Regions from separate parts of the Sporosarcina jeotgali genome, predicted to be linked through region 1. Evidence: riboswitches for the same ligand, from Rfam matches in the RefSeq annotation. Region 1 holds a riboswitch; the other holds the start of a gene.

The links. A riboswitch is a leader RNA that binds a small molecule or an ion and turns the genes downstream of it on or off. The one in region 1 is predicted to bind S-adenosylmethionine.
Region 2: linked by a shared signal. The riboswitch ahead of PGH26_RS11135 (methionine ABC transporter ATP-binding protein) and the one ahead of PGH26_RS14945 (bifunctional homocysteine S-methyltransferase/methylenetetrahydrofolate reductase) in region 1 are both predicted to bind S-adenosylmethionine.

The regions. Positions count from the first base shown of each region.
Region 1 covers NZ_CP116341.1:2,946,094-2,953,748, reverse strand. The annotation lists gene metH (methionine synthase) at 1-125, opposite strand, end outside; gene PGH26_RS14945 (bifunctional homocysteine S-methyltransferase/methylenetetrahydrofolate reductase) at 106-1,965, opposite strand; SAM riboswitch class I at 2,065-2,169, opposite strand; gene PGH26_RS14940 (histidine kinase) at 2,309-2,494, shown strand; gene PGH26_RS14935 (biotin transporter BioY) at 2,620-3,228, shown strand; gene PGH26_RS14930 (hypothetical protein) at 3,358-5,046, shown strand; gene PGH26_RS14925 (N-acetyltransferase) at 5,132-5,719, opposite strand; gene PGH26_RS14920 (CtsR family transcriptional regulator) at 6,008-6,478, shown strand; gene PGH26_RS14915 (UvrB/UvrC motif-containing protein) at 6,509-7,063, shown strand; gene mcsB (protein-arginine kinase McsB) at 7,053-7,655, shown strand, end outside.
Region 2 covers NZ_CP116341.1:2,237,234-2,244,888, reverse strand. The annotation lists gene PGH26_RS11160 (acetyl-CoA C-acetyltransferase) at 1-96, shown strand, start outside; gene PGH26_RS11155 (acyl-CoA dehydrogenase FadE) at 133-1,920, shown strand; gene PGH26_RS11150 (arsenate reductase family protein) at 2,001-2,360, shown strand; gene gcvH (glycine cleavage system protein GcvH) at 2,438-2,821, shown strand; gene PGH26_RS11140 (thioredoxin family protein) at 2,889-3,188, shown strand; SAM riboswitch class I at 3,239-3,344, shown strand; gene PGH26_RS11135 (methionine ABC transporter ATP-binding protein) at 3,465-4,487, shown strand; gene PGH26_RS11130 (methionine ABC transporter permease) at 4,484-5,152, shown strand; gene PGH26_RS11125 (MetQ/NlpA family ABC transporter substrate-binding protein) at 5,391-6,233, shown strand; partial or broken gene PGH26_RS11120 (dicarboxylate/amino acid:cation symporter) at 6,330-7,575, shown strand.

The DNA of each region.
Region 1 (7,655 bases):
CCTTCATATGCTTCACCGCCGAAGTCCTCTGCCGTTAGATTTGCATTTTGCAGCATCGTTCCCATCGCACCATCCATCACGAGAATTCGTTTCTTTAGTTCATCTTTAATAAGTTGTTGTGACATGGTGCACCTCTCTTTCTCTTTCAGCATCAATCTGGTTAATATAATGTACAAGCTCTACCGTCATGTCATAACGTAAAAATTGGGTAATCAAGTAAATGCCATTAAATAAAGATGCAGCTGTATCAATTAATTCTTGAGCAATTCGAATCCCTTCAGCAGTCGATGCCTGCCGATTATCCCCGCAGGCTCTCATGCGTTCGAGCACTTGATCAGATAACTTAATACCAGGAACTTCGTGATGCAGGAATTCGGCGTTTCGAATATTTGTTAACGGCATAATGCCGATGAAAATGGGAGTATCCAAATGTTTGACGGCTTCATAGATTTCAATAATCTTCTCTTTTGTATAGACCGGTTGTGTTATGAAATAATCAGCACCGCATTCGATCTTTTTCTCAAGACGCTTCACCGCGCGTTCTACGACTCGGACATTCGGATTGAACGCACCCGCGACTGAAAAGTTTGCCTTTTTGCGTAATGGACGGCCGGAAAATGAAATTCCTTCATTCAGCTTTTTAATCAGCTGGAAGAGTTCAAGACTAGAAACATCATAAACGTCTGTTGCCCCGGGAAAGTCTCCGATTTTAGTAGGGTCGCCAGTCACTGCTAAAATGTCGTGGATTCCTAATGCGTCCAATCCCATCAAGTGAGACTGCAATCCAATCAAATTATGATCCCGGCATGTAATGTGGACGAGTGGCCGAATATCATCTTGATGCTTCACAATAGACGCCATCGCCAGATTGCTAATCCGCGGGGAAGCGAGAGAATTATCAGCCATTGTCACAGCATGCGCTCCCGCTTCTTGAAGCTGACGAGCCCCCTCAAAATAATTTTCAGTTTCCAAGTGACGCGGTGTATCCAGCTCAACGAGAATTGTGCGCTCACGTTTTGCCTTTGTGTGCAAAGGTTCATAACGTGCCGGTTCGGCATCCCGAATAACAATCGGTTTATGCGGAACTGCAGTTTTCTTAGTAATGGGCGGCAGATTAGCCAATTGAGATTTCACGGCGACAATGTGGGCAGGGGTTGTTCCGCAGCATCCTCCAATCAGCCGGACACCTTCGTCCCGTAACAATCGAGCTGCTCGCCCGTAGTAATCGGTTTCAGATACATAAACAATCCTGCCATCCTCGACATCTAACAAACTAGCGTTTGGAAAGGCAGATAAGAATGCCTTCTCGGGAAGTTCAACGCCTTCAAATGCTTGAATTGTATGATATGGACCAAGTCGGCAATTTACCCCGACGACATCGGCTCCTAAATCGTCCAATCGGTGCAGGGCATCGTTCAATTGCAGCCCATTTTGCAAGACACCAGGTTCGTGCATGGAGACTTGGGCAATAAGTGGAATATCCGTTTGGTTTCGAAGGTGCTTCACCACTGCAGACAGCTCTTCAAAGTCGTAGTATGTTTCCAGTAATAATCCGTCTGGATCACCTGCAAGCAGCGGTTCCGCCTGCTGTTGAACAATCGATAGCACTTCATCAATCGTTGCATCGCTTTTACGGATACTCCGGATTCCTCCGATTGTACCGAGCACGTATTGACCGCCAGCTGCTGCAGCTTGTTTAGCAATCTGAATACCAGCCTCGTTAAATTCCTGTACTCGATGCTCCAGACCGTAGCGAGCAAGTTTATAGGAGTTAGCACTATAAGTATTGGTTTGGATAATATCCGCTCCGGCTTGTATATATTGTTCATGGATCCCTTGAATGACACCCGGCTTTTCAACATTTAATTGTTCATAGCAAAAGTCCAGTCCTTCAGCGTAAAGAAGCGTCCCCATTGCACCATCCGCTGTCAGGACTTCTGTTTTTAATCGTTCCAGTAATTTCATTTTCAATCATCCTTTCTTGCGGCAGAGCAATGAAGCAGAGAATAATAAAAAAGCCTTCTAACGTACGAAGAAGGCTTTGTCATCTAAATGATTGTCTCCTCCTCATCTGCCGGACAATAAAAATCCGCTGGAAGTAGCACCTGACCATATGGCTGGTTGCTGAAGCATCGACGGGCCAGATCCCTACGCTTCTCTTGATAAGAATGACTATTAAGTTGTGTGAATAATTTAACACATCATACCGTTGTTTGATAGTTCCGTCAATAGACAATGTAACTGGTGAACTGTGAGTTACTAAGTGTATGTGGTAAACTGTTAGGACATGCAAAGAAAGGGGATTGCTATGAGGGCGTTCAAATTTGTTATCCCGATGGTGTTATTAGTCGGCGGAGTGGCCTGGGTTATGCTCAACAAAAACTTTACAGATGTGCCTGTCATGTCTCGTTTTTATATTACACTTGGCGCAATGTTTTTAAGTGGAGTTATTTCCTTTTTCCTCTTCCCTAAAGATGAAGGGAAAAGACAATAAACTGACAGGAATCAGCTGTCAGTTTTATTATTGCTTATATTTGTGTTAACCGAAAATATAATGAGGTTGACACAATGGCTCCTTCCTTTTATTCTATAACTATATAGTTAAAAGGGGTGTTATAAATGGGAGCAACAGCAACTTTGAAACCAAACCGTTCTAAAACAATCAACGGAACGCTTGGGCTTGTCTACTCAGCGATGTTCGCTGCATTAATGATGATTGGAGCAAATATTACATATTTCTTACCGGCTTTATCAGTAAGCGGCGTGCCGATTACATTGCAAACATTTTTTGCGGTTTTAGCAGGACTGCTGCTGGGAAGCCGTTATGGAGCAATTTCGATGACAGTTTACATGGCTATCGGTCTTGCAGGTGCACCAGTATTTGCGAAGTTCAGCGGTGGCATCAGTGCAATCGTCAGCCCGACGTTCGGATTTATTTTATCATTTATTTTCGTTGCATATATCGTCGGAAAAATCATTGAAAAAAACAGCACCGTGGCAGGATTTGTAATCGCAGCACTTGTCGGATGTGCCGTCAATTATCTCATCGGGACAAACTGGATGTTTGCTGCGTACAAGCTATGGGCAGCAGCACCGGATGCGTTCACGTACAAAATAGCATGGATTTGGATGCTGCCGCCATTACCGAAAGACATTATTCTTTCTGTATTGGCGGGAGTGTTCGGCCATCGAATGGCGCGCATTCTTAGAACACGCCGTTCTATTTAATTCATTAAACCGGTTTCTCTCGAAAAGGGAAATCGGTTTTTCTATGTCCGGTTTAAAAAGCTGAAACATTTCTGTCCCCTCATCCGTATACAGAGGTAAGTACTTAACAAAAGGAAGGATGGCTTTATTATGATTCACTTACTCTTGTTTTCTCTAATTGCCGGGATTGCGGCATCCTTGTTAGCGGTGCCGCTGCACAAAAATGGCCTTGGAGAAGAAAAAGAAAGCAACTCCGATTATAGGGCAGCTGCTGTCATCAGTACTGCTATAGTAATTGCATTAGGGACAGCTGTTTTTTATTACACAACGAACCTAGATCAGCATTGGTCTTCCGTATGGGTCCTGTTACTCGCAGCCGCGATACTAGGAGCTATTTTAGACGGAGGTGTTTTCAGAAAGGGTAAAATTGCTGCAGCCGCAATTGCAGTCCTCGCAGGGATTTACATTTTATCCGCACCTCTATTAAATGCGAACACTAAATTTAAAGCGGTTGAAATGGATCAGCAAGTTGAAATCGAGGCTTTTGACGAAACTCAGACGCCTGCCAGCGTACCGCCGAAATTTGCCCGCAACAAAATGAAAAAAGCATTCGGGCAAGTTCCGAATACGAGTTACTACGATTTGGGGCATCTGCAAATTCAAAAAGTTAAAGACGACTATGTGTATATAGCGCCGGTCGAGTTTTCAGGGTTTTTCAAGTGGTGGAATGGCAAGACGACACCTGGCTATTTTCGAATGAGCGCTACGGATTCCGCGGATAATCCAAAATTCATTGCGTCGGAAATGACTTACACGGAGACCTCCTACTTCAACAAACAGGTAGATCGCCATATGCGCCTGCAATTTCCTGAACTGATCTTTTATGGAGACGTCCAGTTGGAAATTGACGATGAAGGAAATCCGCACTACATTCGTTCTTACGGGAAATTCATATCTGCACGCAACGGATTCGACGTAAAAGGAATTGTCATGACGGATCCGATGACAGGGAAAGTAGAAAAGTTCGCGCTTGCCGATATTCCTGATTACATCGATGGAGCTGTGTCTCCGGAGGCCGTCAGTCTGCAAAACAGTTACTTCGGAAAGTACGTTCATGGGTTCTGGAATTCGTTTGTTGGTAAAAAAGATGTCAAACTGCCATCTGATGAAGGAACGGAGGCAAACGTCAGTCCAATTTTCGATGAAAACGGTCATATGTATTACTTCACAGACTTTACAAGTCCGAAAGAAGGCGTCGATTCGATGCTGGGGTATGCGCTGACAGACGGGCGCACGGGAAAAGCGACGTACTACACGGGAGACCTGGAAGAATCCTACATGGACTCACAAGGAGCCTTGCAAATTATCGAAAAGAAATTCATCGAGAAAAAGTGGTCTGGTGAAATGCCTGTTCTCTATAACTTCTACGGAGAAGCAAGCTGGCTGACACCCGTGTTAGATTCGAATGGTTTCTTGCAAAACTACTTCATCGTCTCGGCTGCAAATCCGGAAATCTCAGTGTTTGGCAATTCTCCGAATGATGCGCTGAAATTGTATAAAACAGCGTTGCAGCGCGGAGGCAGTTCTGTGGACGGAAGCTCAGGAGCTGAAGAAGTGAAAGCCGCGATCACGGTCAAACGTGTGTACAAAGAACGGGCAGGGGACTTTACAATTGTTTCTGTAAAAGCAGAGGACGGACGGAACTTCCTGATTTCATCTGAAACAATTCCGGAAGCAGTTTATATTCAAGAAGACGACAAATTATCGATTATGTATATAGAAACAGGGGAGCTGTTCCTGCCTGTTAAGGAACTCACAAACCTCTCGATTGCGGATTAACGAATTGAGTGCATAACCAGAAAAAAGCGGAAGCCATAGTAGCGGCTTCCGCTTTTGTTCTGATTTAAATGAGGGATATGACTGATTAAGCACTAACTGTAGCAAAAGGTTTTAGGATATTTGTTTTACCTTCTGTACGGAATGTCAATACTTTGTCAATCGGGTCGTATGATTCACCGTAAAATTCGTCATCCTTATACGTATGGATCTCTTCATACGTCATTTTCATGGCATCATATACCGTTTCTTCTTCTGCATCTTCAGGAGACCAGTAAAGGATTTCGAGGTCAGTTTGTTCTCCAGTTGCGAGTGAACGACGGCTGTAGCCAATGCGAGATGCGTGGTGGAAATTTTCACGAGCATAGAAGCGCAAGCGTTTTTCAGTATCTGTGTCTTCATAATTGACGGGTTCCACTTCTAACAAAATCGGCTTACCTTTTTCCTTCAGCTGTGTCAGCAGTTTTTTTCCAAGACCTTCACCTCGTGAAGCGGACGACACGAACAAATAATCTACAAACACAAACGATTCTGTCTCAACGTACATGAGCACGTGTTTTGGACCTTCGTCTTTACGATAAACATTGTGTTTATCCTTTAAAAGCGCATCCATATGCTCTTTTGACTTCATTTCTTCGATGGGAAAATACTCACTTAGTTTCTCGTACCAGTTCATTAATTTAATCTCCTCCGTCGGTATGGGTGTACCCGGAGCTTTTTGTTTGGGGGTCAAACGTAGAGAGAGGAAAAAAGAGGTCAGAAAAAAATCCTCGACTTTATTCTATACCCCTATTATAAACATACTAAACATAAAAGATTCAACTATTTTACTTTTTTCTACCTTGCTAAACGACTGAATGGCCGATTTGCAAATTTCTTGCGCGGGTATTGTTTAATACGGTACAATTAAGTCAAAGATAGTCAAAGTCAACACGGTGACTGTGCCAATAAAAGAGGTGAGAGGATGCGTAATATTTCCGACATCATAGAAGGGTATTTAAAATCGATTATCGAACATGAAGATAATGGAATCGTGGAAATCAAGCGCAACGAAGTGGCGGAAAAGTTCCAATGTGTTCCTTCGCAGATTAATTATGTCATTAAAACACGATTTACATTGGAGCGCGGCTATGCAGTGGAATCGAAGCGCGGCGGCGGCGGGTATATCCGTATTTATCGGGTTCAAACGAATTCCCGCAAGGAGCTGCTGGATCATGTTTTAGAAAGCGTACAGCAAGGTGCTTCGTTTACGATGGCAGAAGATGTGATCTATCGATTGATAGCAGAACAAGTGATTTCCAAAAGGGAAGCCCGACTAATGCTAGCAGCTGTCGAGCCGGCTGTTTTAAATTATCCGTTGCCGGAGAGAGATTTGATTCGTGCGCGAATCTTGCAGGCCATGTTATTCTCGCTCCTGTACGAACAATCGGAGTAACTAGTTATCTAAACGATGGGGTGGTAAAGGATGCTATGTGAAAACTGTAAAGAGCGTCAAGCTTCCGTTATCTTGATGCAAGATACACAAAATGGACCGATTGAACGAAATCTGTGTGAGAAGTGCGCATTTAATTTACAGACGTTTTCAATCAGTCCGAATCAGGAACCGATGTCCATTCAACAATTCTTGTCGCAATGGCTGAGCGGGAGCGAATCGCTGCATCAGCAAACGCGCGAGGTTCAGAAAATGCCGGAATGTCCAGAGTGCGGTCTGACCTTCCATCGTTTTTTAGAAATCGGGAAGTTTGGATGTCCGACATGCTATGAAACATTCCGTGAGCGGCTGCCGAAAGTATTTGGGAAATTGCATAATGGCAATACAAACCACAAAGGTAAAATCCCTGCATCTTTCAATGAAAAGATGACCATTAAAAAGAAAATAGAAGAGCTTCGGACAAACATGCAAGAAGCCATTCAAGAAGAACAGTTCGAACAAGCTGCTGTGCTGCGGGATGAAATAAAAGACTGGAAACAAAAGCTGGCAGCTGAAATAGAGGAAGGGGGAAGTGCGCATGGGGAATAAGCGGTTTATGCAGAACGCTGTCACAGGCTGGATGGTGCCCCATGGAGAGCACGCCGATATCGTGATGTCGACTCGGATCCGGCTTGCGCGTAACCTTCGTGAATTTCGATTCCCGATTGCCTTTTCTGATGAACAGGCTGAGGAAGTGGGGGAAATTGTTTCAGAAGCATTGCTTAGCGAGGTTGAAAAAGGGTATTCCTATACGAGAATGAAAGAATTACCTCAACTGGACCGTCAAGTTCTCGTTGAAAAACACTTGATCAGCCCGCAGCTGGCAGATGCGGAACAATTCGGTTCGGTATTCCTATCTGAAGATGAAACAATCAGCGTTATGGTCAATGAAGAAGATCACTTGCGAATCCAGTGCATTTATCCGGGCTTGCAGCTCGAAAATGCCTATCAAAAGGCGAATGAAACCGATAGTGCACTGGAAAAGAAACTTCCTTATGCATTCGATGAAGAGTTTGGTTATCTCACAAGCTGTCCGTCAAATACGGGAACAGGAATGCGCGCGTCTGTCATGCTTCATTTACCGGCGCTCACGATTACGCGGCAGATTAACCGGATTATCCCAGCCGTTTCAAGGCTTGGA
Region 2 (7,655 bases), 710 kb from region 1:
ATGAGTGAACTGAAGCGTCAAGGCAAGCAATTCGGTGTCGTTACGATGTGTATCGGCGGCGGAATGGGCGCAGCTGGCGTGTTTGAATTATTATAAGCAAACTAGGAACGTAAAATAGAGGAGGAACTAGAAATGACTGAGACTACGACAAATGAGCTAATTAAAGGCGGAGCGTTTTTAACTGAAGACATTACACCGGATCGCGTATTCACTCCTGAAGACTTTTCTGACGAGCAGAAGATGATCGCGAAAACTGCGGAAGACTACGTGAAAAACGAAGTGCTTCCAGTTGTGGATAAGTTGGAAAATCATGAATTTGAGCATTCCGTAAAACTTCTTAAATCTGCCGGGGATCTGGGCCTTCTAGGCGCAGATGTTCCTGAAGAATATGACGGCCTGGGATTGGATAAAATCTCATCTGCATTAATCTCAGAAAAACTTGCAGTAGCAGGCGGATTCTCAATCACTCACGGTGCACACGTTGGAATCGGTACGCTTCCAATCGTATTGTTCGGTAATGAAGAGCAAAAGAAGAAATACTTGCCGAACTCTGTAGCAGGAGACAAAATTTCTGCATACGCGTTAACTGAGCCAGGTTCAGGATCAGATGCTCTTGGAGCTAAAACGACTGCGAAGTTGAACGCAGCGGGTACTCACTACGTATTGAATGGTGAAAAGCAGTGGATCACGAACGCTGGATTTGCGGATGTATTCGTTGTCTATGCGAAAATCGACGGTGATAAGTTCTCTGCATTCATCGTAGAACGCGAATTCCCTGGCGTTTCTGTTGGAGCGGAAGAGAAAAAGATGGGTATCAAGTCTTCATCTACACGTACATTGATCTTGTCTGACGCTGAAGTGCCTGTTGAGAACTTGCTTGGTGAAGTCGGCCGCGGCCACATCATCGCTTTCAACATTTTGAACATTGGCCGCTACAAGCTTGGAGTCGGTACAGTTGGCGGATCGAAGCGTGCGCTTGAACTTGCGATTTCGTATTCAAATGAGCGTAAGCAATTCAATACGCCGATTTCATCGTTCAACTTGACGAAAGAAAAGATTGCAACAATGGCGTCCCAGCTATATGCGACGGAAAGCTTGATTTACCGTACAGTTGGTTATTTCGAGCAGCGTCAAAGCCAGATGACTGCTGAACAGCAAAAAGACGGAAAAGCGATTGCAGCAGCAATTGCTGAGTATGCAATTGAATGTTCTATCAACAAAGTTGTCGGTTCTGAGACACTCGATTATATCGTTGACGAAGCGGTTCAATTACACGGCGGATATGGTTTCATGGCTGAATACGAAGTGGAGCGCGCATACCGCGATTCACGTATCAACCGAATCTTCGAAGGAACAAACGAAATCAACCGCATGATCGTTCCGGGAACATTCATGAAGAAAGCATTGAAAGGCGAGTTGCCATTGCTGCAACAAGCTCAAGCACTTCAAGAAGAGCTTCTTATGATGATGCCGGAAGAAATCGGCGATGCACCGCTTGAACAAGAAAAAGTTCTAGTGAAAAATGCGAAGAAAATCGGTCTGCTGGCTGCTGGATTAGCTGCACAGCGTTACGGTACGAAGCTAGAAGAAGAACAAGAAGTCCTTGTAAACATTGCGGATATTGCGAACAACATCTTTGCAATGGAATCTGCGCTCCTGCGTACTGAAAAAGCAGTCGCGAAAAACGGTGCGGAAAAAGAACAGCAAAAAATCTTGTACACCGAGATTTTCTGTCAAGAAGCATTCGCTGCAATCGAACGTGATGCAAAAGAAACACTATACGCAGCAGTGGACGGAGATAACCAGCGCATGATGATCTCCGCATTGCGCAAGTTGACTCGTTCGAACCCTTACAACGTAATTGCGAAGAAGCGTGAAGCATCCGTCAAGCTTATCGATGCTGCTAAATATGTAGTTTAATACGTATATTCCCATCCAGACTGCAATTTAAGTAGTCTGGATGTTTTTGTGGTAAAATGGAACCAATGGGGGTGACTGTATTGGGACTGCACTATTATGGCTATCCAAAATGTACAACATGTAAAAAGGCTGAAAAGTGGCTGAAAGAAAATGAGATTCCATACGAAGCATCGAACATCGCTGAACAGCCGCCGAGCGAACAAGCATTGAAAGAAATCATCACAAGTTCACAGTTGCCGTTGAAGAAGTTCTTCAATACGAGCGGCATGAAATATCGTGAACTTGGATTGAAAGACAAACTTGCGACTATGAGTGAGGATGAACAAATTAAATTGCTGGCATCTGACGGTATGCTCATTAAGCGTCCTCTGGTGACAGATGGTAAAACGACCACAGTAGGCTTCAACGAAGAGACTTTCGCAGAAACGTGGAAGGCTTAACTTCATTTCTTGTCTTTCAAAGGTACCTGTGGCAAAATAGAATTAGACATAACAATTAACTGTTGGAGGGGTAAAGAATGAGCACACCACAAGGTTTGAAGTATTCTGAAGAGCACGAATGGGTTAAAGAAGAAGACGGTAAATACCGAATTGGTATTACACACTTTGCACAATCTGAGCTTGGTGATATCGTGTTCGTTGAATTGCCATCAGTTGGCGACGAATTAAAATCAGACGAGCCATTCGGCAGTGTTGAATCTGTAAAAACAGTTTCAGAACTATATGCACCAATCAGCGGTAAAGTCGTTGAAGTAAACGAAGATTTAGAGGACAGCCCCGAGCTAGTCAACGAATCTCCTTACGAGGGTGCTTGGATGGTCGTTGTGGAAGCAACGAAGCCGGCTGAACTCGAAGAGCTTATGACTCCTGAAGACTACGACAAAATGACTGTCGGAGAATAAAACCTCAAGACGCCGCTGATCCGGCGTCTTTTATATTTTCTTTTGAAATAGAGTGAAGGTGATAGGTATGAATGAATGGACATATAGTGAGTGGAAAGAACTCGCTGATCGAGAAGAGCTTACGGCATTCTATTTGTATACACCGCTATGCGGAACGTGTGCAGTGGCCAGCAAAATATTGAATGTCGTAACAGAATTGAAGCCTGATGTTCCGATTGGAAAAGCCAATTTGAACTATGTTGAAGAACTTGCAGCAGAATACCAGATTGAAAGTGTCCCGTGCTTGCTCATTAAGCGTAAAGGAAAGTCACTTGAGAAAGTCTATGCCTTTCAATCGGTTCAAAATATTCTCGAAAAGCTTAGTTGACACTCCTAAATCGCTATGGTATAACTAATAGCAACCAATTGAATAACTGACTCTTATACAGAGAGGTGGAGGGGAGTACCCTGCGAAGCCCGGCAACCGTCAATAAACTTGAAATGGTGCCAAGTCACACAAAGCATTTGCTTTGAAAGATGAGAGATCGGATGAACGCCATGAATTTTAATGCGTACGCCTTTCTGTGAATCTGCAGGAAGGCGTTTTTATTTTTTAATTGCAAACAATCATGGACAGAATGAAAAGCAGTGAGGTGGGTGTCGAATGATTCAATTAGCAAATGTCAACAAACGATTTGGGACCTCAAGCACTGCAATTACTGCAGTTGACGGAGTTAACCTTACAATTGAAGAAGGAAAGATATACGGCATTATCGGATACAGCGGTGCCGGGAAAAGTACATTGATCCGCTTGCTGAACGGACTGGAACAGCCAACAGACGGATCGGTCGAAGTCAATGGACGTAAGATCTCATCCATCGGCGGAAAAGAACTCCGCCAAGCCCGGCAAAAAATCAGTATGATCTTCCAGCATTTCAATTTACTTTGGTCTCGCACCGTTAAAGAAAACATCATTTTTCCGTTAGAAATAGCAGGTGTTAACAAAGCAGAGCGAGAGAAAAAAGCATCTGAACTGATAGAGCTTGTAGGATTAGCAGGACGTGAAAATGCTTATCCATCGCAATTATCAGGCGGCCAGAAACAGCGTGTCGGGATTGCCCGGGCACTTGCAAACGACCCAGAAGTACTCTTATGTGATGAAGCCACGTCAGCACTTGATCCAGAAACGACGGACGCAATACTAGACTTGCTGACAAGCATTAACGAACGTCTCGGATTAACAATTGTCCTCATCACGCACGAAATGCACGTCATCCGGAAAATCTGTCATGAGGTCGCAGTAATGGAAGCGGGACGCGTTGTAGAAACAGGAGACGTACTGCAGCTCTTCCAGTCACCTAAAGAACCGATTACCAAACGATTTGTTTCACAAGTGACGGAACCGGAAGATGCGAAGAAAGTGATGTCACTCATGCATCAGGATTATCCGGACGGCACCCTCGTCAAACTAGCATTTGTCGGAGAACGCACTGAGCAGCCTGTCCTCGCTAGTTTAATAAGAGAGTATCCAGTGGATGTCAGCATTCTTCAAGGGAACATCTCGCAAACTCGCGGCGGTGCATACGGGACGCTGATTTTACAACTGACAGGGGACCCCGAAGCCATTACAAATGCGATTCAATACTTACATGAACAAGGTGTTCAAACGGAGGTGTTTGAGAAATGATTGAAACCTATTTCCCGAACGTCGACTGGGCAAAAATGTGGGATGCAACTGTAGAAACCCTTTATATGACCGCAGTCTCCACCGTATTCACATTCATTATCGGACTCGCACTTGGAATTCTATTGTTCCTAACTGCACCTGGTCATATATGGGCTAACAAACTCGTGAATTTGCTGACTGGCTCGATCGTTAATATCTTCCGGTCGATTCCATTTATCATTTTGATCATCCTGCTTATTCCTTTCACGAAATTCCTGCTCGGCACAATTCGCGGACCGGAAGCAGCAATGCCGGCATTGATTATAGGAGCCGCACCATTTTACGGAAGAATGGTCTTGATTGCGCTGACTGAAATCGATAAAGGTGTACTGGAGGCAGCACGCTCAATGGGAGCAAAAACCTCAACCATCATCTTCAAAGTATTATTGCCAGAATCGATGCCCGCTTTAATCTCAGGGATCACAGTTACTGCGATTGCACTGGTAGGCTACACAGCAATGGCAGGAATTATCGGTGCCGGAGGACTTGGAACACTCGCTTTTCTAGACGGATTCCAGCGAAGCCGTGAAGACGTTACTCTCGTTTCAACCGTCTTAATCCTAGTCGTCGTCTTCATCCTGCAATTCGCAGGAGACTTCGCCGTCAAAAGATTAGACAAACGATAATCCAGGGAAAAACAGGCGTGCCTGTCTACTATATAATGACTTTGGTTATGGACGGTGTTGATTTACGTTGCAGGCGGACGCTTTCCGCGGGCTCGAACTCAGCCTCCTCGGTCGCTGCGCTTCCTGCGGGGTCTTCGGTCTTCGCTGATTCCGCAGGAGTCGCCGCCTTACACTTCAATCAACGGATCATGTATTAGCAACAAAGTCACTAAAAAATCAGAAAAGGGAAGTGGAATGGATGAAAAAGTTTTTAACTGGAATTTTACTAGCGGTACTTGTATTAGCACTTGCAGCATGCGGAGCCAAAGACGACAAAAACGGAAGCGCAGGCGGTTCTGATGAAGACTCGAAAGTCATCAAAGTCGGTGCTTCAAACGTTCCACACGCAGAAATCCTAGAAGAAGCAAAGCCATTGTTGAAAGAAAAAGGCTATGACTTAGAAATCGAACCGTATCAGGACTACGTACTTCCGAACCAAGACCTGGACTCCGGAGACCTGGACGCGAACTACTTCCAGCACATCCCTTACATGGAAACACAAATTGCAGACCACGGATATGACTTCACAAACGCAGGCAGCATTCATATCGAGCCTATCGGTGTCTATTCTAAGAAATACAAATCGCTGGACGAACTTCCTGAAGGCGCTACAATCCTAATCAGTAACTCAGTCGCAGACCATGGCCGTGTTCTTGCAATGCTTGAAGCAGAAGGTCTTATCAAGCTAAAAGACGGTGTGGATAAAACTAAAGCTGAAGTGAAAGACATTGTGGATAACCCTAAAAACATTCAATTCGATGCGAACTACGAAGCAGCACTTCTTCCGCAAATGTATGATAGTGAAGAAGGCGATGCAGTTCTCATCAACTCAAACTATGCAATTGACGCAGGCATCAATCCGATGGAAGATTCAATCGCACTTGAAGAATCAGACTCTCCGTACGTAAACATTATCGCAGTTAATACAGGTGATGAAGACAAACCAGCGATTAAAGCACTTGGTGAAGTCCTGACTTCGAAAGAAATCCAAGACTTCATCCTCGATAAGTGGAAAGGGTCCGTTGTACCTGTCACTAAATAATAGAAGAAACCTCTCATTTTTTTTTCAAAATGAGAGGTTTTTTTTATGGAAAATGTTCATAAAGGTTCATACTTTTTTAAAGCGTTTTCATGTATGATGGAAAGAGTTTTACTAATTCAACGCACGAAAGGAGTTTGGAAATTGAAATTTAAAATAGGACTGATTTGGCGTATTGTTATAGCGATCGCCCTTGCAGTGGGGCTTGGTTATTTAACACCTATGATTGGTGAAGGGTTTGCAAAAGGCTTCACGCGCTTCTTCGCAACATTTAACATGATCTTTGGGGGATTCCTTAACTTTGTAGTTCCATTAATTATTTTGGCATTCATCGCACCGGGAATTGCAAAACTTGGTAAAGGGTCTGGGAAGCTGCTTGGTCTTGCGACATTATTTGCGTATACATCAACAATCATCGCAGGAATTCTTGCATTCTTTGCAGCAACCAGCATACTGCCAGGATACATAAGCGGGTTAGGCAGCAAATCGATTAGAAACTGCGAAAGAGGCGGCAACTGCGTTCTTCGATCTGGAAATGACACCTCTCATGGGGGTTATGACGGCATTGCTTCTTGCATTTGTATTGGGGATTGGAATGGCCGCAATTGGCAGCAAAACAATGCTTAGTATGTTTGAAGAATTGAATGTAATTATTGAAAAAGTGATTTCAGTCATCATTATTCCTCTTTTACCAATTCATATTTTCGGGATTTTCTTAAATATGACCTATACTGGCGAAGTGGCAAAAGTACTTTCGATTTTCATTTTCGTCTTTGTGATGATCATCATTCTTCATTTGATTATGCTCACATTGCAATACACAGTTGCAGGGGCAGTATCGCAGCGGAACCCGTTCCGTCTGATGAAGATTATGGCTCCCGCTTATTTCACAGCGGTGGGTACTCAATCTTCAGCGGCAACGATTCCTGTAACGCTGCGTCAAGCGAAGCAAACAGGTGCATCTGCACGAGTTACGGACTTTACGATTCCGTTGTTTGCGACCATTCACTTATCAGGCAGCACCATTACACTTGTATCTTGTTCAATCGGAGTCATGCTCATGAACGATATGCCAATTAGCTTTGTTGCCTATCTTGGCTTCATCTTCATGTTAGGAATTACAATGATTGCGGCGCCAGGAGTACCAGGCGGGGCAGTAGTCGCAGCAACAGGTCTATTGGCTTCCATGCTGGGCTTTGACGAGTCTATGGTTGCGCTCATGATTGCCTTATACATGGCACAAGACAGCTTCGGTACTGCAACCAACGTTACAGGCGACGGGGCACTTGCCATCGTGGTCGACAGTTTTTCAAAAGACGGCACATCTGCAAAACTATCTAAATAAGCAAACGTTCATTAGCAGCGCGTCAATCTTCTATTACTTTAGAGGATGGCGCGCTTTTGGTTTCTATAAAGAATGAAAGA